Regions from separate parts of the Massilia scottii genome, predicted to be linked through region 2. Evidence: predicted binding sites of a transcription regulator. Region 2 holds the regulator's gene; each other region holds the start of a gene.
What was found. The regulator LexA, encoded in region 2, represses DNA repair genes until DNA is damaged. The targets are predictions, from matches to a motif close to ACTGTATNNNNATACAGT.
Positions count from the first base shown of each region.

Region 1: a site for LexA is predicted at 2,038-2,055, ahead of imuA (translesion DNA synthesis-associated protein ImuA). Genes of this name have one in related genera too.
Region 3: a site for LexA is predicted at 1,379-1,396, ahead of RBA41_RS20855 (putative DNA modification/repair radical SAM protein). Genes of this name have one in related genera too.

Region 1 is NZ_JAVCWM010000019.1:119,238-126,022, forward strand. Features, by position in the region: gene RBA41_RS23560 (Y-family DNA polymerase) at 1-1,383, opposite strand, end outside; gene imuA (translesion DNA synthesis-associated protein ImuA) at 1,313-2,020, opposite strand; gene RBA41_RS23570 (extracellular catalytic domain type 1 short-chain-length polyhydroxyalkanoate depolymerase) at 2,229-3,389, opposite strand; gene RBA41_RS23575 (hypothetical protein) at 3,383-3,505, opposite strand; gene RBA41_RS23580 (PRC-barrel domain-containing protein) at 3,730-4,224, shown strand; gene hrpA (ATP-dependent RNA helicase HrpA) at 4,356-6,785, opposite strand, start outside.
Region 2 is NZ_JAVCWM010000016.1:70,801-77,585, forward strand. Features, by position in the region: gene RBA41_RS21690 (cystathionine gamma-synthase family protein) at 1-1,044, shown strand, start outside; gene RBA41_RS21695 (tetratricopeptide repeat protein) at 1,139-1,864, shown strand; gene lexA (transcriptional repressor LexA) at 1,899-2,534, opposite strand; gene RBA41_RS21705 (DUF29 domain-containing protein) at 2,667-3,137, shown strand; gene RBA41_RS21710 (DUF29 domain-containing protein) at 3,167-3,613, shown strand; gene rpsF (30S ribosomal protein S6) at 3,752-4,156, shown strand; gene priB (primosomal replication protein N) at 4,198-4,491, shown strand; gene rpsR (30S ribosomal protein S18) at 4,526-4,816, shown strand; gene rplI (50S ribosomal protein L9) at 4,844-5,296, shown strand; gene RBA41_RS21735 (replicative DNA helicase) at 5,439-6,785, shown strand, end outside.
Region 3 is NZ_JAVCWM010000015.1:77,578-84,362, forward strand. Features, by position in the region: gene RBA41_RS20850 (UdgX family uracil-DNA binding protein) at 1-156, opposite strand, end outside; gene RBA41_RS20855 (putative DNA modification/repair radical SAM protein) at 132-1,364, opposite strand; gene RBA41_RS20860 (putative bifunctional diguanylate cyclase/phosphodiesterase) at 1,570-3,816, opposite strand; gene RBA41_RS20865 (multidrug effflux MFS transporter) at 4,149-5,426, opposite strand; gene RBA41_RS20870 (THUMP domain-containing class I SAM-dependent RNA methyltransferase) at 5,429-6,631, opposite strand; gene RBA41_RS20875 (2-hydroxychromene-2-carboxylate isomerase) at 6,741-6,785, opposite strand, start outside.

The DNA.
Region 1 (6,785 bases), on a different contig from region 2:
TTGCGCAATGAAATAATCGCGCGTCTGCGACTGGCTCCACCAGCCCGCCTCGATCCGCTCGGGGGTCGAGGCCATGCGCAGGGGCGAGCCGTAAAACGGCCGGTGATCGCGCATCAGCAGCGCCACCGGCTTGGCCAGCAGCCAGGCCGGGCGCGGCAGGCTGAGCACGTCCGGCGGCAATTGCGGCTGCTGCTGCGCCGTGCGCCGCTCCTGCTGCACCGGCACCCAGCGGTTCGCCAGCTCGGGCCGGTAATCAGCGCGCGGAGCCGCCTGCAGCACATTCTCGGGGCCGAGGCGCGCCACCAGCAGTTCGAGCATGCGCCACTGGTCCTGCTCGCTGCCGCCGGGCTCGGGAAACAGCGACTCGCTCGGCACGGCCATGGCCTGCACCTCGGGCGCTTCGAGCACCAGGCCGATCACGTGCGCTTCCAGGGTCAGGCTGCCCAGGCGCTCGCGCAGCAGGCGCACCAGATGGTCGTCGCGCCAGGTCGGCTCGGCCAGGATGATGTCGAGCACGGTCGGCGGCCGCGCCACCCGGCCGCGCTCGTGTTCGAGCAGCAGCACGATGCGCCCCACCGCCAACTGGTGCGCGCACAGCCAGCCCGTCATTTGCAGCAGCAGGCTGTGGGCGCCGGCCAGCAGGGCGTCGGCCTGCTCGACCCGGTCGAACAGTTCAAGCCGGGCCTGGAAGGTGGTGGGCGCGGCGATCCAGTCGAACAGCTCGGCCGTCATGCCGTAGGCGGCATCGAGCACGCCCAGCAAGGCGCCGCCGCAACGGCGCTGCAAGCCCGGACGCGGCAGGCGCCGCAGCTGGCCCAGCGACAGGCAGCCGATGCCTTCTAACCAGGCGGCAAACGGGCGCGCCGGCAGCGGCAAGGCGGCCGGCAGCCGGTCCAGGCGGCGTTTGAGCGATGCCATGCCGAGCGCGTGGCCGGCGCCGCCGCGCGCCAGCAGCCAGGCCCCGCGCGCCGTCGGCGCGCAGCTGAGGCGGGCACTGAAGCCGAGCGCGCGCACGCTGGCGCGGATGCGCCGGCACAGCGCGCGCACCCCGCCGAACAGGCGCAGGCTGGCCCCCACGTCCATCAGCAAGGTCGCTTCCTCGGCCAGGGCGACCTGGGGCGTGTACTGCAGCAGCGCCATGGCCACCGCCTGCAGGGCCGCGGCCTCGCGCGCGGGCTCGCGCTCGTGCAGGCGCGCTTCGGGCAGCAGCATCAGCACCCCGCCGCGGCGCATGCCCTCGCGCACCCCGCCCGCCTGCGCCAGTGGCGAGGCGGCCAGCACGCGCTCGTGTTCCAGCACGACGCTGGCGGCCTCAGCCGACCAGTGCGGGCTGAATACGTCGAGCGGTAGCCGGGGCAGGCAGAGGCCGATCCAGAGTCGCATGGCGCTGCAGTAAAGAAGGAGTCAGGGGCAGGAACAGGGGCGCGTCGCGCTGCGGTCCCCGGCGTTTGACGAAACCGATGTCGAGTCCGCCGAGCGCCGGACGCAGGCTCAGGCGCAGCGGCGCCGGCGAGGCATCCTGGGCCGCCGCGAGCGGGCGCAGCAGGAAGAACAGAGCCTCGCCGCACTGGGCCGCCAGATGCAGGCGGCGCAGCGCATCGGGACGCGCATGGCTGGCCCAGAACAGCAGCGCGCCGCAACTGCCGCTGCGCAGCACCTGCTCGGCCGCCCACAGGGCATCGGCATTGCGCGCGCTGCGCACCCAGATCATCTGGGAGGGCGGCAGCCCGAGCGCGGCCAGCGCCAGCGCCTGGGGTGGATGGGGTGGCTGCAGCAGCACGATGCGGCGCTCGGCCACCTTGGCCAGGGCTGGACGCAGCAGGCGCAATTCGCCGATGCCGCTTTGCTGCAGCAGCAGCTCGACCAGGCAGCCGCTGGGCCAGCCGCCGCCGGGCAACTGGGGCGACAGGGTGGGATGGCCGCTGTCGACACAGCGCGTGCCGGCGTGGGCCAGCTGGGAAGCGCGCCACAGGGCGGGATGCAAGGTCTCGGGCGCGGCAAGGAAATCAGGGGAGCTCATGGTCGGATCAACAAAGTACTGTATATTTATACAGTACTCTCTGACTGCCAATTTGGCAAGGCCTATCGTGCGCCTACAACCGGGGTCAGACCTCTGATTAGAAATTTTTCCAGCCAAGCATCATCGATGCAGGACACGATTCCTCTTTAGAAAGATTGGATTTGCATGAATGAACAGGTGCGCATCATTGTCCAGAAACAAACCAAGGTCAACGCCGGTGCTTGCCGAAGAAATCGACCAGCATCTTGCTGGCATCCGGCCCCGCCGCCGAATTGAACGACAGGCGCGCGTCGCCCCCGCTCCAGGCATGCTGCAGCTGGGCGATCTGGGCCACGCGCAGCATCAGCTTGCGTCCGCGATACACATCGTGCACCTGATGCGGCAAGCCGCCGCGCCCACCGGCCTTGTGCGCCACCCGCACCGGCGTCGCCGCCGGCAGATCATTGATCAGCATCGCCTGGCGCCGCAAGTGCACCTGGTTGACCGGCCGAACCACGCGGTCGTCATCGCCCTGGATCAGGATGGTCGGCATGGACGGAAACCCGGGACGCCGTTCGAGCACCTCGGCGATGGCGCTGTCGACCCGCGCGCCGTTACCGTGTTGCATGACCCCAAGCGCCCCGACCGTGCTGTGCCCTGCGCCATACAGGGGCCCCGAATGCAGCCCCAGCCCGGCGAACAGCTCCGGATGGTTGAGCGCGACGATATTGGCCATGCCCGCTCCCGCCGACATGCCGCAGATGAACACCCGCGAGCGGTCCAGGCCGTACGCGGCCAGCACCTGGCCGATCATGCCGACAATCACCGGCACGTCACCCCCGCCCTGCTGGGTGGCGCGGTCATACCATTTCCAGCAGCGGTGCGGATGGGCGCTGAGCGATTGCTGGGGATACAGCACCGCGTAGCCGGCCTTTTGCGCCATCTGGTTCATGCGCGTGCCCTGGGCAAACTGGGTGGCGCTCTGCTCGCAGCCGTGCAGCATGACGATCAGCGGCCAGCCCGAGGGCGGCGCCGCGCCATCGGGCAGATACAGCCAGTAACTCATCGTGCGCAGCACCTGTCCTGACTGGCCGGCGTAGCGCGCGGTGAGCCACTTGCCCGGCGCTGGCGCGTCTTTGAGCAATGCTGCCGGCGCGGCGCGCGGCGCTGGTTTGGGTTTCGGCGTGGGTGCAACCGTGGAGGCGGCTCTGGGCTTCGGGGTGGGCCTGGGAGCGGTTGCCGAGGCCAGTTTCGGTGCCGGTTTGGCGCGTGCCTTGGGCGCCGGTTTGGGCGGCGCGAACAGCGCCGTGAGCAGGCGCGCCGCCGAGCGTTGCTGCTTTTTACCCACGCGCATCAGGCTGCGCAGCAAGGGGGCGCTGGACTTTACCATCGCAAACGCACCATCACGCGCTGGTGCAGGCGCGCCCACAGGATGGCCGCGGACGAGCGGGTCGGCATCGGTTTGCCGAGCGGGCCGGCGTGGGTGCAACGTGCATTGACGATCATGGTGATGGGCTCCTTTCAGCCAGCATAGCGTGCCCCCACGGCGCCGCTCCGTGCGTTGTGCCGCTTAGCGGGTCCGATGAGCAAAAAAGCAACATCGGCGGGCGACGCGTGCGCGCCGACACCATTGAGGCACATCAAAGAACCGCTTGCGCAAAAACCTAGTCTGTTTGCATAAGGACCGCGATCGGCGAGGTCCGCACACCCAAAAATATCAGGAGAACGAGATGAATTACACAGAGCGCGACAAATATGGCATATACAAGGGCAGCGTCGGTCCGGGCCCTGCCCTGATGGGCGCCGACACCCTGATCGGCGACAACCTCGTCAACGCCCAGGAAGACGATCTGGGCGAGATCAAGGAAATCATGCTCGACATGCGCAGCGGACAAGTCGCCTATGCGGTACTGGCTTTCGGCGGCATGCTGGGGCTGGGCGAAAAACTGTTTGCGGTGCCGTGGCAAGCGCTGCACCTGGACACCGTCAACAAGCGCTTCGTGCTCAATGTGGAGAAGGAGCGCCTGAAAAACGCGCCCGGCTTCGACCCGGACGCCTGGCCCGACATGAGCGACATCAGCTGGGCCAACCAGGTGCATGGGTTTTACGGAACCGACGCCACCACCGGCGGCGTGGGCGCGGGCACGCAGTCCGGCATGGGCGGTACCGGCACGAGCACAACGAGCGGCAGCTCCGGAACGAGCGGCATGGGTGCCGGACTATGAAGCGTGCTTGACGAATAGCGCTGGTGGCAGGGGCGCCTGTGCAAGGTGCCCGTGCACCCGTGCGGCGCACACGGATAGCCGAAGGTGTCCATGGATGACGCCTTGTGGCGATCCGCACGCCGACGCCTGGATCAGCGCTGCATCGACTCCCACACCTTCTGCAGGCGCTTGGCCGACACCGGCATTGGCGTGCGCAATTCCTGCGCATACAGCGACACGCGCAGTTCTTCGAGCATCCAGCGAAATTCCACCATCTTCGGATCGGTGTTTTTTCCCGCCAGCCGGTCGCGCGCGGCGCGCATGAAATGGCTGGCGGACTGGGTCCACTCGGCCATCAGCTTGGCGTCGCGCGCGGGATCGGCACGCAGCTTTTCCAGCCGCACATTGATTGCCTTGAGATAGCGCGGAAAATGCGCCAGTTGCGCGTAATCGTTATCGATCAGGAAGCGCTTGTGCACCAGTCCCTGCAACTGCGACTGCATGTCGGCCGCGGCCTGCGCCTGCACGCCTTGCAGCTTCTTGGGCAAGCCATGGAACTCGGTCAACACCTGCGACACCAGGCGTGCAATTTCGTTCACCAGCAAGGTCAGGCGCGACTTGCCTTCATCCTTGCGCTTGTTGAACGAAGCCGCGTCGGTCGGCAGCGGGTCTTGCAGGCAGGCGATGTCGATCGCTTTCTGGATGATCTGGTCGCGCAACTCCTCCTGCGAGCCCATCGCCATGAACTGCATGCCCATCTGCTGCAGACCCGGAATGTTCTTCTCGACAAACTTGATCTGCTCTTTGAACTGCAGCGCGAACAGGCGGCGCAGGCCAACGCGATGCGTGGCAGCGGCCACGGTCGGGTCGTCGAACACTTCCAGGTCGCAGTGGGTCTGCTTGTCGACCAGCGCCGGAAAACCGATCAGGGTCAGCTTGCCCTGCACGATTTCCAGCAGCTCCGGCAATTCGCCGAAGGTCCACGAGGTCAGGCCGGTGTGCTGGCTGACCTTGGGCGCATTCGGCTGCGATGCCGCGGCCGCCGACGATGCCGCCGCCGGCGCAGCGGCCGAGGCCGAAGTTGTGGCGGTCGCCTGGACCTTGCCCGGCGCCGCCGGAATCGACACCTCCGCCAGCTTCTGAAAGCTCTGGCGCGCCTGCCCGCCGAATTCGGCCTGCAAGGTCGCCAGGTTGCGTCCCATGTCGAGCTGGCGTCCGTGCTCGTCGATCACCTTGAAGTTCATGAAATGGTGCGCCGGCAGCGTTTCGGGCTTGAAGTCGGAGCTCAATACCATCAGGCTCGTTTGCGAACGGATGTCGGCGATGATGGCGTCGATCAGGTCACCGCGCCCGAACTTGCCCGCTTCGTGCACGCGCTCGCAAAAGCGCGCCGCGTAATCGGGCAGCGGCACGCAATGGCGGCGCAGCTTCTGCGGCAGCGATTTTAAAAGCAGATGCACTTTCTCCTTCAGCATGCCCGGCACCAGCCAGTCCGCGCGCTCGCGCGGCAGCTGGTTCAGCGCAAACAGCGGCACCGCCAGGGTGACGCCGTCGCGCAGGCTGCCCGGCTCGAAGTGGTAGGTGAGCTGCATCTCGATGCCGGTCACCGACATCACCTTCGGGAACAACTCGGTGGTCACACCAGCCGCTTCGTGCCGCATCAATTCGTCGCGGTTCAGGAACAGCAGCTTGGGTTCCTTGAAGGTGGCGTCCTTGTGCCACTTCTCGAAGCCGGCGCCGTTGACCACGTCGGTCGGAATGAGCTTGTCGTAGAACGCGGCGATCAGATGGTCGTCGACCAGCACGTCGAGACGGCGCGACTTGTGCTCGAGGTTTTCGATCTCTTTGATCAGCTTGTGGTTATGCGCGAAGAACGGCGCGCGCGTATCGTAGTCGCCCGCCACCAGCGCATCGCGAATGAAGATCTCGCGTGCTTCGGCGGGATTGAACTGGCCGTAGTTGATGCGGCGCTGGCTGTAGATCACCAGCCCGTGCAGGGTCGCGCGTTCGGACGCGGTGACCTGCGCGGCGCGTTTTTCCCAGCGCGGCTCGCCCCACGATTTTTTCAGCAGATGGCTGCCCACCCGCTCGATCCATTCGGGCGCGATGTTGGCCACGCAGCGCGCGTACAGGCGCGTGGTTTCCACCAGTTCGGCCGCCATGATCCACTTGCCCGGCTTTTTAATGAGCGAGGAACCCGGCCACACGTGGTACTTGATGCCGCGCGCGCCGAGGTAGCCGGCGCCCGGTTCATCCTCGGACTTGAAGCCGATATTGCCAAGCAGGCCAGTGAGCAGGGCCGTATGCAGGTTCTCGTACGTGGCCGGCAGCTCGTTCATGCGCCATCCCTGCTCCTTGACGATGGTGAGCAGCTGCGAATGCACGTCGCGCCATTCGCGCAGGCGCACCTGCGAGAGGAAATTGGTGCGGCACGTTTCCATCAGCTGGCGGTTGGTTTTCTTGTGCTCGATGGCCGCCTCGAACCACTTCCAGATCTTGATATAGGTGAGGAATTCGGACTTCTCGTCGGCGAACTTCTTGTGCGCCTCGTCGGCCGCCTGCTGGTGCTCCATCGGCCGGTC
Region 2 (6,785 bases):
ATCTCCGCGCTCGAAGACAAGATCACGCAGATGGAAGACGGCGTATCGACCTTGTGCTTTGCGACCGGGATGGGGGCCATCGGCGCCGTGTTCCAGGCGCTGCTGCGCGCCGGCGACCACATTGTGTCGTCGTCGTTCTTGTTCGGGAACACCAACAGCCTGTGGCAAACGGCGGCCGGGCAGGGCGTCGAGGTGGCGTTTGCCGATGCGACCGACGTGGCCAACGTCGAAGCCGCGCTCACGCCGGCCACGCGCCTGGTGTTCGTCGAAACCATCGCCAACCCGCGCACGCAGGTGGCGGACCTGGCGCGCATCGGCCGGCTGTGCAGGGAACGCGGCATTCTGTTCGTGGTCGATAACACCATGACGTCGCCCTACCTGTTCCGGCCTAAAACGGTCGGTGCGGGGCTGGTGGTCAATGCGCTGACCAAGTCGATCGGAGGCCACGGCAATGCGCTTGGCGGCAGCCTGACCGATACCGGCGAATACGACTGGAGCGCGTTCCCGAACATTGCGGCCAACTACAAGCGCAATGCGCCGGCGCAGTGGGGCATGGCGCAGTTGCGCGCCAAGGCCCTGCGCGACTTCGGCGCCTCGCTGGCGCCGGAAGCGGCTCACCACATCGCGGTGGGGGCGGAAACGCTGGCGCTGCGCATGGAGCGCGCTTCGGCCAATGCGCTGGCAGTCGGGCGCATGCTCGAAGCCGACGCGCGCGTGGCGGCGGTGTATTACCCGGGCCTGGCATCGCATCCGCAGCACGCGCTGGCGAGCGATCTGTTCAAGGCTTACGGTTCGCTGTTGAGCTTTGAACTGAAAGACGGCATCGATTGCTTCGATTACCTCAATCGCCTCAAGCTCGGTATCTCCGCCAGTAACCTGGGCGATACGCGCACCCTGGTCATTCCCGTCTCGCACACCATCTTCTACGAGATGGGCGCCGAGCGGCGCGCCAGCATGGGCATCGCCGAATCGCTGATCCGGGTGTCGGTCGGCATCGAAGACACGGCTGACTTGCTCGACGACTTCCGCTCCGCGCTGGATTGAACGGGGCAGGACGGCGCGCGCCGCCCTGTCATGTCATCTGGTGACGATGCGGGTTTGTCCACATGGTTCGTACAAATACAAGGTCCTACACGCGATGAAGAAATACCTGTTCTGCCTGGGCTTGATGCTCGCCGGCGTGGCGCACGCGGACGAGCTGGCCAACGCCAACGCCCTGTTCGCGAAAAAGGCTTATCCGCAAGCGCTGCAGCTGTACACCAAGCTGGCCAACGCCGGCAACGCCGAAGCCCAGCTGCACATGGGCGAGATGTATTTTTACGGCGAGGCCGGCACGGTCGACCTGGCCAAGGCCGAAGCCTGGTTCAAGAAGTCCGCCGCCAAGGGTAACAAGACTGCGGCCGGCTCGCTGGAGATGATGAAAAAGCGCGATGCGCGCCGTGCCGACCTGGATTACTGGATCGGCAAATACGATGGCGCCGACCTGACAACGGGCCAGTTCCGTTGCCCGGCGCCGCGCATTCCGGCCATGTCGAAGCAGAACGAAGAAATCGAGAGCGTGTCGGCCAAGGTCGCGGCCTGGCAGGATTGCTACAACGGCTTCGTGCGCAACCTGAACGAGGCCAGCCCGCTGACCAAGCGCATTCCCAAGGATGTGGCCGACCTGCTGACCAAGGAAGAAACCGAGCAGTCGCGCGTGTATCTGGAAGGCGTGTATGCGGGCATCGCCGAAAACGCCAAGGTCTCGGCCAAGCTGGTGCTGGCCGACTTCGGCGCGTGGCGTGCCGCCACCGACGCCTACATCAAGGAACACAACCGCATCGTCACCGAAGCGGCGGCGACAGCGCCGCGCAAGGGCGACTAGGCGGCAAGGGCGCAGTGGAACCGCGCCCGCACGCTCAGTTCCAGCTGCGCATCAACCCTACCGCCAGGCCTTCAAGCGCGAACTCGTCGGTTGCGGGATCGACGTGGATCACCTTGAAGTCCGGATTTTCCGGCAGCAGTTCGATCAGCGAGCCGGTCTTTTTGTAGCGCTTGACGGTGACATCGTCACCGATGCGGGCCACCACGATCTGGCCATTCTTGGCGCTGTCGACCTTTTTGACGGCCAGCAGGTCGCCATCCATGATGCCGGCGTCGCGCATCGACCACCCACGCACCTTGAGCAGGAAATCGGGACGCGACGAAAACATCGCCGGGTCCACGCTGTAGGTCGCTTCCACATGCTCCTGCGCGAGGATGGGCGAACCGGCGGCCACGCGCCCGACCAGCGGCAGCGACATGAGCAGGTTCGGCGGCGGCATGGCAATGGCGTCGACGCTGGCGCCGATCAGGCGGATGCCGCGCGAGGTGCCGGGCGAAATTTCGATGGCGCCCTTGCGCGCGAGCGCCTGCAGATGCTCTTCGGCCGCGTTGGCCGACTTGAAGCCCAGTTCATTGGCGATCTCGGCACGGGTAGGAGGAAAGCCCGTGTTCTCGATCGCATCCTTGATCAGGTTGAGGATTTGTTCTTGCCTTGGAGTGAGCTTGATCATCGGTATGCGGGACTGTGTATATGGACAGACTGTATTTTTGTACAGTATTTCGCGCAATGCAAGGGTTAATTAGCCGAACAGGCGAATTATTTGCGATGGGCGCTGTCCAACAAGTAGCAGAGGAGGTGAGTCATGGATCGGCTTGAGGTTCCAAGGGTGGGTTATGAGGAAGATTTTGTGCTGTGGCTTGAGGATCAGGCGGAGTTGCTGCGTATGGGAAAGTTCGAGCTACTTGATGTCGACAACCTCATCGACGAGCTTGAAGGCGCAGTGCGTGCCGACCGGAGTGAGCTCGAGGGGCACCTTGAATATATCACTGCGTACTTGCTCAGTTTGCAGTTGCGGCCACGGTACAAGCCACGGCACTGGTGCATCAAGCTGAACGACGCCCGTTTTGGCGTGGAATTGCTGATTGCCGACAGTCCCAGTCTGGTTGCCGACATACCCGAACTAGCAGCGCGGCGCTATGCCGAAGCGCGCCGGCGTGCCGCTTGGGAAACACGCCTGCCGGAGTCCATCTTCCCGGCTGCGCTACCTTACAGTGCCGCGCAGCTGCTCGACGACGACTTCGTGCCGTCGTACTCGCCGGATGAGGGGCCGTGAACTGAAATACAGGGTAGAGGAGGCGGGTCATGGATCGACTCGGGGTGCCACTTGCTGACTACGACGATGATCTGATCCAATGGATCGATCAACAGGTGAGGCTGTTGCGCGCCAGGGACTTTGAACACCTTGATGTCGAACACCTTGTGGAGGAGTTTGAGGAAATGGTCGGCCGCAATCAAAGGGAATTGTGTAGCCGGCTGCACGTTCTGATCATGCGCCTGCTCAAGTGCCAGTATCAGCCGCGGCGCAAGTCGACGAGCTGGCTGGCGACCATCAACGAGCAGCGCCGCGCAATTGCTCGGCTGCTGGAGCGCAGTCCCAGCCTGAGCAGGGCGGTCGAGCGCATGGCACGACAAGAGTATGCGCACGCCGTGCGTAGCGCGGCCATCGAAACCCGGCTACCGAAAAGCGCTTTCCCGCCGGAGCCACCCTACACCCCGGCCCAACTGCTCGACGACGACTTCGTGCCATGAACGACGCGCAATCGCACAGCTTTCTCAATGCGCCCTTGATTGTTGCTCTATTTCACGCTATAATCGCCGGCTTTCCCTTCCCACACTCGTCTTGACGCCGAGGTGGGCATTTGTTTAAACGTCCCTAAGGAGTTATGCATGCGTCATTATGAAATCGTTTTTATCGTCCACCCGGACCAAAGCGAGCAAGTCCCGGCGATGATCGAACGCTACAAAGCCAGCGTAACCACGCGCGGCGGTTCGGTTCACCGTGTTGAAGACTGGGGCCGTCGTCAGATGGCTTACTCGATCCAGAAGCTGCCAAAAGCGCACTACATCTGCCTGAACATCGAATGCGACAACGAGACCCTCGTGGAACTCGAAACCGCGTTCAAATTCAATGATGCCGTGCTGCGTCACCTCACCGTTAAGATGAAGAAGGCTGAAACCGCGCCGTCGCCGATGATGAAATCGGTACAACGTGAAGACGCAGCCAAGAGCCACCGCACTGAAGCCCCTGCTCCTGCAGCCGCTCCAGCGCCAGCTCCAGCCGCAGCAGCGTAATTGTTGACCGGGATCCCTGAACCTGACTTGACCTCACCTCGGTGAATCAACTCCAGTTCGTAGCCCTGATTTGCGAGCGCGACGTATTGCGCTATACCCCGGCCGGCGTGCCGATCGTGACCGCCACACTGATGCACAGTTCGCAGCAGATGGAAGCAGGGGTAGCCAGGTTGGTCGAATTTGAAATCACCGCGCTTGCCGCGGGCGAGATTTCAGGTCGATTCAGCCAGGCCGAATTGGGCGCCGTGCATCAGTTCACGGGATTTTTGGCCAAGAAGAACCGCAGCAGCAAAAGCCTGGTGTTTCACATCATTGATTTCTGTGCCGCCGCCTGACGCGACAGCACATTTTTAGATACAGGAGCCTCAAATGGCATTCGGTAAAAAATTCGACAAGAACAAGCTCAAGCTTAAAGAAAAGCGCAAACAACAGAACCCACTGTTCAAGCGTAAGAAATTCTGCCGCTTCACCGCAGCAAACGTTGAACAGGTCGACTACAAAGACGTAGACACCCTGAAAGACTTCGTCCAGGAAAATGGCAAGATCATGCCAGCACGCCTGACCGGTACCAAAGCGCACTACCAGCGCCAGGTTGACACCGCAATCAAGCGCGCCCGCTACCTCGCGCTGCTGCCATACACCGATCTGCACCACGCTTAATCGCTGCGGATAAACTGGAGAAACTCTATGCAAATCATTCTGTTGGAAAAAGTTGTTAACGTCGGCAACCTGGGCGATGTTGTTAAAGTCAAAGACGGTTACGCACGTAACTTCCTGATCCCGCAACGCATGGCTCGCCGTGCTACCGCATCGGCTGTCGCTGAATTCGAAGTCAAGCGCGCCGAACTGGAAAAAGCAGCAGCTGAAAAGCTGGCCGCTTCCCAGGCTCAAGGCGACAAGCTGGGCGGCATGACCATCTCGATCGCTCAAAAAGCGGGCGTCGATGGCCGTCTGTTCGGTTCCGTGACCAACTTCGACATCGCTGAAGCGCTGACGAAAGCTGGCTTCGCTGTAGAAAAAGCGCAAGTGCGCATGCCTACCGGCCCGCTGAAAACGACAGGCGAACACGCTGTTGCAGTAGCCCTGCACACCGACGTCGTTGTCGAGATCACCATCGCTGTCGTTGGCGAAGCTGCCTAAGTCATACTGCCTCATATAGTTGCCTTGCAAGTATCATGCTTGCATAACAACCACAAAAAAGCCGGGTCTTCCCGGCTTTTTTTACGCCCAAAATCCCCCAATTATGTCAGCCAGTTGACCCGAAGCAGGTATAATTCGCGCCATGAACGCACCATCCGATCCGCAGCTCGACGCACTCCGCATCCCGCCCCATTCCATCGAAGCAGAACAATCTGTGATCGGTGGTTTGCTGCGCGATAACGCCGCGTTCGACCGCATTGCCGACATGATGCATGCGGACGACTTCTACCGCTACGATCACCGCATCATCTTCGAGCAGATCGTCAAGCTGATCAACCAGTCGAAACCGGCCGACGTGATCACCGTGTTCGAGGCGCTGACCAACATCGCCAAGGCCGAAGACGTGGGCGGCCTGCAGTACCTGAACGCGATGGCGCAGAACACGCCGTCGGCGGCCAACATCCGGCGCTACGCCGAGATCGTGCGCGACCGCGGCGTGCTGCGCAAACTGATCACCGTGGCCGACGAAATTTCGGGCAATGCGTTCAACCCGCAGGGCAAGGAAGTCAAGCAGATGCTCGACGAAGCCGAGTCCAAGATCTTCGCCATCGCCGAACAGGGCGCGCGCGGCTCGCAAGGCTGGATCGCGGTGCAGCCGCTGCTGACCCAGGTGGTCGAGCGCATCGATGAACTCTACAGCCGCGACAACCAGAGCGAAATCACGGGCGTGCCGACCGGCTTCATCGACCTTGACCGCATGACGTCCGGCCTGCAGCCGGGCGACCTGGTGATCGTGGCCGGCCGTCCGTCGATGGGCAAGACCGCGTTCTCGGTCAATATCGGCGAGAACGTGGCCATCGAAGCGGGCCTGCCGGTCGCGATCTTCTCGATGGAGATGGGCGGCGCCCAGCTGGCCATGCGTATGCTCGGTTCTGTCGGCCAGCTCGACCAGCACCGCCTGCGCACCGGCCGCCTGAACGACGAAGACTGGCCGCGCCTGACGCACGCGATCCAGAAAATGAACGACGCCCAGCTGTACATCGACGAGACCCCGGCCTTGAATCCGATCGAGCTGCGCGCGCGTTCGCGGCGCCTGTCGCGCCAGTGCGGCAAGCTTGGCCTGATCATCATCGACTACATCCAGCTCATGACCGGCAGCCAGCCGGGCGACAACCGCGCCTCGGAGATTTCCGAGATTTCGCGAAGCCTCAAGGGCCTGGCCAAGGAGCTGCACTGTCCCGTGATCGCCCTGTCGCAGTTGAACCGGTCGCTGGAACAACGCCCCAACAAACGCCCCATCATGTCCGACTTGCGCGAATCGGGCGCTATCGAGCAGGATGCGGACGTCATCATCTTCCTGTATCGCGATGAGGTCTACAACCCGGATTCGCCCGACAAGGGCACCGCGGAGATCATCATCGGCAAGCAGCGTAACGGCCCGATCGGCTCGATACGACTGACCTGGATCGGCCAGTACACCAAGTTCGGT
Region 3 (6,785 bases), on a different contig from region 2:
ATCCTTGTGCGAAATCCACTGCACCGCGTGGGGCGGCACCTTGTGCGCCAGCAAGTCGCGCGCGGCGTGGCGCCACTGGTCGAAGGAATGGACCAGTACCGGACGCCCGGCCGCGGCGGACGCGGCCGCGCTTACGCCGCCTGCAATTCCGCCCATAAATCCAGCTGCCGTGGTGAATGCTCGGCCATCGAGCGGCGCAGTACCTCGGACGCGGTGGTGTCCGAGGCCGGACGGTAGTCGGCCGTGACGATGAAGGGCGCGATTTTTTTCATGCTGCAGCGCAGGCGGGTCAGGTCGGCGTAGCGGATGCGGCGCAGGCGGCGCAGCTCCACCAGGCGCTTGGCGTTGCGCAGGCCAATGCCGGGCACGCGCGCGATCATCGATTCCTCGGCCATGTTCAAGTCCATCGGGAAATGCTCGCGGTGCGCCAGGGCCCAGGCCAGCTTGGGATCGATGTCGAGCGCCAGGTTGCCGGCCGCCGGCAGCAGTTCGGCCGCGTTGAAGCCGTAGCTGCGCATGAGGAAGTCGGCCTGGTACAGCCGGTGCTCGCGCTGCATGGGCGGCGGCGCCAGCGGCACGCTGTCCGGGCTTTGCGGAATCGGGCTGAAGGCCGAATAGTAGACGCGCTTGAGCTTGTAGCTGCCGTACAGGGTTTCGGCCGTGTTCAGGATGGTCTGGTCGTCGCTGGCGTCGGCCCCGACGATCATCTGCGTGCTCTGCCCGGCCGGCGCGAACTTGGGCGCGCGCGGCTCCTCGGCCTTTTCGTCGAGCTTGCGGCGGATCGAACCCATCGCCAGCTTGATGGTATGCACGCTTTTTTCGGGCGCCAGGCGCGTGATGCTGCCCTCGGTCGGCAGTTCGATGTTGACGCTGAGGCGGTCGGCGTATTTGCCGGCGGCGGCGATCAGGGCGGCGTCGGCGTCGGGAATGGTCTTGAGGTGGATGTAGCCACGAAAATTGTGTACTTCACGCAACTGCCGCGCGATGGCCACCAATTGCTCCATGGTGTAGTCGGCCGACTGGATGATGCCGGAACTGAGGAACAGGCCATCGATATAGTTGCGCAGGTAAAAATCGACCGTCAGCTTGACCACTTCATCGACTGAAAAGCGTGCCCGCGGCACGTTGGAAGTGCGGCGGTTGACGCAATACTGGCAGTCGTAGACGCAGAAATTGGTCAGCAGGATCTTGAGCAGGGAGACGCAGCGCCCGTCCGGCGTGTAGCTGTGGCAAATGCCCATGCCATTGGTGGCGCCGATGCCATCCTTGCCCTCGGAAGTGCGCTTGGGCGCGCCGCTGCTGGCGCAGGAGGCATCGTATTTTGCGGCATCCGCGAGGATTTCCAGCTTGTCGGTCAGTTCCATGGGCTTGGCGCTCAACTGTATGCATATACAGTATATTACATCATTCCCACGGACGGGCGCACGCGGTATGCGCCGCCGGTCTGCAGATGATGACGCCGTGTTGCGGCGCCGCGCCAGTCCGCTCATGGGGAAGTGTTAATAATATTGCAAGTTAGCATTGTTGCCGCCACACAGCGACCGGCCCGCAGTCGCCGCAAGCCGGCAATCAGGCCCGCTTGGCCTTGGGCGTGGCCAGGGAAGCGGCCAGCTGCACTTCCTGCTCCTGCAGCACTTCCAGGAAGCTGCCCAGCGAGATCGGATGATGGAACAGGTAACCCTGCATGGTCAGGCAGCCGTTCGACTTGAGGTAGCGCGCCTGCACCTCGGTTTCCACGCCTTCGGCGATCAGGTGCAGGCCCAGGCCGCGCGCGATCGAAATGATCGCCAGGATGACCGGATAATGCCCTTGCTCGTCGTGGATTTCCTTCACAAACGACTGGTCGATCTTGATCGTGTGAATCGGGAAGCGGTGCAGGTAGGACAGCGACGAATACCCGGTGCCGAAATCGTCGATCGCCACCGACACCCCCAGCTGGCACAGTTTGTTCAACTGTTCGATCGCGTATTGCGGATTGCGGATGCAGATATTCTCGGTGATCTCGACCTCGATCTGCGCCGGCGAAATCCCGTAGCGCAGCAGCGCGCCGCGCATCTTCTCGAAAAAGTCGCCGCGGTCCAGGTATTGCGGCGACAAATTCAGCGACAGGCGGATCGCCTCGCCGCCGTTCTCGTTCCACACCAGCATATCGCGGCACAAGGCGTCGAGCATCCAGTCCGAAATCGGCAGCATCAGGCCATTGTCTTCGGCGAACGGCAGGAACTCGTTCGCGGTCAGCACGCCGCGCTGCGGATGGTTCCAGCGCATCAGCCCTTCGGCGCCGATGATGCGGCCGGTGATCACGTCGATCTGCGGCTGGTAGTACATTTCCAGCTCGTTCTGCTCGAGCGCCTTGCGCAGGCTCTGTTCCAGCGCGATCTTCTGGTGCGACACGTCGAGCATCGAGTTGTGATAAAAACTGTGGCCGTTCTTGCCCAGCGCCTTGACCTGGTACATGGCGATGTCGGCGTGGCGCAGCAGCTCGTCGATCGACTCGCCGTCGCCCGGATAGATCGCAATGCCGATACTGGCCGACACGTGCACCTGGTGCCCATCGAGGTCGAACGGCAGGTGCAGGCAGGTGAGGAATTTTTCGGCGATCGCCTTCGCTTCGCCGCGTCCCGCCAGTTCCGGCAGCACGATGGTGAATTCGTCGCCGCCCTGGCGTGCCAGGGTGTCGCCATCGCGCAGGCATTGCTTCAGGCGCAGCGCGACCTGCTGCAGCAGCTCGTCGCCCTTGACGTGGCCGAGCGTGTCGTTCACCAGCTTGAAGCGATCGAGGTCGATGAACATCACGGCCAGCTCGGTAAGCTTGCGCTTGGCCTGGATGATGGCCAAGCCGAGGCGGTCCTTGAACAGCATGCGGTTCGGCAGGTCGGTCAGGATGTCGTGGTAAGCCTGGTACGAAATGACTTCTTCGGCGCGCTTGCGGTCGGTGATATCGCGCGCCACGCCGTAGGTGCCGTAGAACTCGAGCTTCTTGACGTCGTGATCCGGCACATGCATGCCCATCGAATTGAGCGAGATCGTCATCAGGGTCGTGTTGAACGCCCGGTTCTGGCCGGCGCGCGCATGGCATTTGAGGCGCAGTTCGACATTGCGCGAAGCGCGCTCGTCGACCCGGCGCTCGTTGAAGGCGTAGCGCGCGCGCTCCAGGTCTTCATCGTGCACCAGGATTGTGTAGTGCTGGCCGATCAGGTCTTCGCGCGCAAAACCGAGCAACTGGAAGGCGCGGTCGTTGATGAAGGTGAAGCGGCCCTCGTGGTTGAGGGTGTAGATGATGTCGGGCGAGCTGTCGACCAGGTAGCGGTACAGCTTCTCGGAGTTTTCCAGCTGCGAGGCGATGCGCTCGTTGGCCATGGTCAGGCTGCGCTGCTGCAGCGCATTGCCGACCGTCTTGAGCATCTCTTCGCGGCTGTACGGCTTGCGCAGGTAATCGTAGGCGCCGCGCTTGAGGGCGCCGATGGCCGCCTCGATGCCGACGTCGCCGCTCATCACGATCACGTCGGCATCGATGTCGCGCTCGTTGATGAAGTCCATGATCTCGTGCCCGCTCATGTCGGGCAGGCGCAGGTCCAGCAGGACCAGGTCGAAGCGGCGCGCGCTCAGCTGCGCCAGCGCTTCGGCGCCGCTCTTGGCCGTTACCAGTTCGAAGCCGCGGTCGCGCAGCAGGTCGTGCAGGGCCGACAGCAGGCGCGGCTCGTCGTCGATCAGCAGGATGCGCGGCAGCGCGGGGATATCGGCCTCGCCGAAAGAGGCGGACGGCTCGGCGGCGGAAGCGGCCGGCGACAGTACGCTGGCAGGATTGTCGTTCATTGGAGCCTTAAACGGAATCCATCGTCCGCATCGGCAACGCGCACTTGCCCGGCTGGTACGGGAAACAGTGGTAGCAGGGCACGCTCTGGCCGCTTGCGAAGATCGTTGTCCGAATGCTGCATTGTGTCGAAAACTGCCGCCAAATGGTCGATGGTTGGAGGTGGCGCACTACGCAATGCGGCCACGACGAAAAAATCAGATTACGCCTGTCGCGCGCGAGGTTTGGGCAGCGTGTCAGGTTTTAAAAACGGCTATCTTAGCATATATGCACGAATGTTGACCGGTGGAACATTACCCAAGGCAAAAGTTTTATTGTTCAGTCCGCTTAACGCTCACGCTCCGATGGCCAGGCGCTGGCGGCGGTACCTGCGCGACGCCACCCACAAGCCCAGTGCGCACAGGGCGAAACCGACCTGCCCCATGGCCAGCCACAGCATCGAGTGCGACAGGAAGGGCGCGATCACGCCCGCCACCAGCGCTCCCAGCAGGGTCACCGCGAACGACTGGCACGAGGCCACCGTGCCGCGGATGTGCGGGAACAGGTCGAGCGCGAGCAGTGTGGCGCCGGGCGCGATCAGCGACATGCCGAAGGTGTAGAAAAACATCGGCGCCACGCTCCACGGCAGCGCTGGCGTAAAGACGCTGTGATACAACAGATTGGCGACGGCGGCCGTCAGCAGGAAGCCGAAGCCGATGCCGATCTGGCGCGCGAACGTGATTTTGCCGGCGATGCGGTTGGCCGCGAGCGCGCCCAGGAAGATGCCGGCCACCGACGGAATGAACAGCCATCCGAATTGATCGGGCCCGAGGCCCAGATGCAGCGGCAGCGCCACCGGCGCGGCCGCAATATACAGGAACAGGCCGGCGAAATTGAAGGCCACGATGCCGGCCTTCATGTGGAACAGGGCCGAGCTGAAAATGGCGCTGTAGTTCTGCCACAGGTAGCGCGGATTGAAGGCCTGGCGCTTTTCCGGCGGCAGCGTTTCGGGCAGGCGCCGGTAGCAGTAGATGAACAGGATCACGCTGTAGGCCAGCAGCACCAGGAAGATGGTGCGCCAGTCGGAATACTTGACGATCCAGCCGCCCAGGATCGGCGCAATCGCCGGCGCGATGGTGAAGATCATCGTCACCAGGGAGAGCAGGCGCGCCGCCGGCGCATCGTCGTACAGGTCGCGGATGATGGCGCGGCCCACCACCACCCCGGCCCCGGCCGACACGCCCTGCATGATGCGGAAGATCCACAGGTAGTGCACCGAATGCGAGGCGGCGCAGCCGAAGGTGCCGATGGCGAACACCACCAGCGCGCACAGCACCACGTTGCGCCGCCCGAAAGCGTCGGCCAGCGCCCCATGCCACAGCACCATGCCGGCAAAGGCCAGCATGTAGGCGGTCAGGGTTTGCTGGACCTCGATCGGCGTCGCATTCAACGACGCCTGGATGTTGGGGAAGGCCGGCAGGTAGGCGTCGATCGAGAATGGTCCCAGCATCGACAAGCCGGCCAGCAAGCTCGCCAGGCCCACCGTGCCGGGCACCGCGCGCCGGATCACGGGCGGCGGGGGCACCGGCGTGATGGGGTCCGGCGGCAGGTCGGGCGGCGGGCTGGGGAACATGCTTACTCCGGTTTTGGCTTGGCTTCTTCGCGGCGGTTGTAGCCGGCTACCATGTCGAACCGGAACAGGCGGCATTCGAGCGCGCCGTTGAAGAATGGCGTCTTGCGCGCTTCTTTCAGGCGCAGCAGCTTGGGCAAGGTCAGGTCGGCCGTGAACAGGAACACGGTCCAGCCGGCGAAGCGCTGCTTGAGCGTGGTGCCCAGCGCCGAGTAGAACGCGACCGACATGTCGTCGGCCGGGATGGTGCTGTCGCCGCGCACGCCGATCCGCTCGCCGTACGGCGGGTTGGTCAGCAGGATGCCCGGCTGCTCGGTCGGGGCCTTGACTTCCTGCGCCTCGATCTGCTTGAGCGGCACGTCGAACATGATGCCGGCGATTTTCAGGTTGTGGCGCGTCATGGCGACCATGTCGCCCGAAATGTCGCTGCCGAAGATGGTCGGTTCGGCCGGCAACGGCAGCGGCTTGATCGCGTTCTTCATGTCCTGCCACGGGGCGGCCACGAAATTGTGGAATTTCTCGAACGCGAAACTGCGGCGCGCGCCGGGCGGAATGCCCTGCACCATCTGGGCCGCTTCGATCAGGATGGTGCCGGAGCCGCACATCGGATCGAACAGCACCGTGCCCGGCTTCCAGCCGGAGACGCGCAGCATGCCGGCGGCCAGGTTCTCGCGCAGCGGCGCGTCGCCCGTTTCCTCGCGCCAGCCGCGCTTGAACAGGGCTTCGCCGGAGGTGTCGAGATAGACGGTGAAGTTGCGGTTGTCGAGAAAGCCCACGATGCGCATGTCAGGCTCGCGCGTGTTGACCGACGGGCGCTTGTCGAACTGGTCGCGGAAGCGGTCGCAGATGGCATCCTTGATCTTGAGCGTGGTGAATTCGAGGCTGCGCAGGGGCGACTTGACGGCGGTGACGTCGACGCGGATGGTATGGTCGACGCTGAACCAGTCTTCCCATTGCTGGGCCAGGACCAGGTCGTAGATATCGTTTTCGTTGGCGTAGCTGGCGTGCGCCATGCGCATCAGCACGCGCGACGCGATGCGCGAGTGCAGGTTGATGCGGTAGGCATCAAGCTGGTCGCCGGAGCAGTGCACGCCGCCGGGAACCTGGTTATGCACCTTCATGTTGGTGCTGGTGAGGGCGATTTCGCCCAGTTCTTCGGCGAGTGCCGCTTCCATGCCGCGTGGGCATGGGCAGAAAAATGATGGCATTTGGTGAACCCTTTGTCCGTTGTAAAAAAATCGTCTTATCGTTACTGCAAAATCTTCGTCGCTCGCGCCGCCACCGTCGTTCCGGTCGCCGCGCCATTCCAGCGCCAAGCTAACTTAACGCCCGCTCCACAAAATCAAGCCGGTCCTGTCCCCA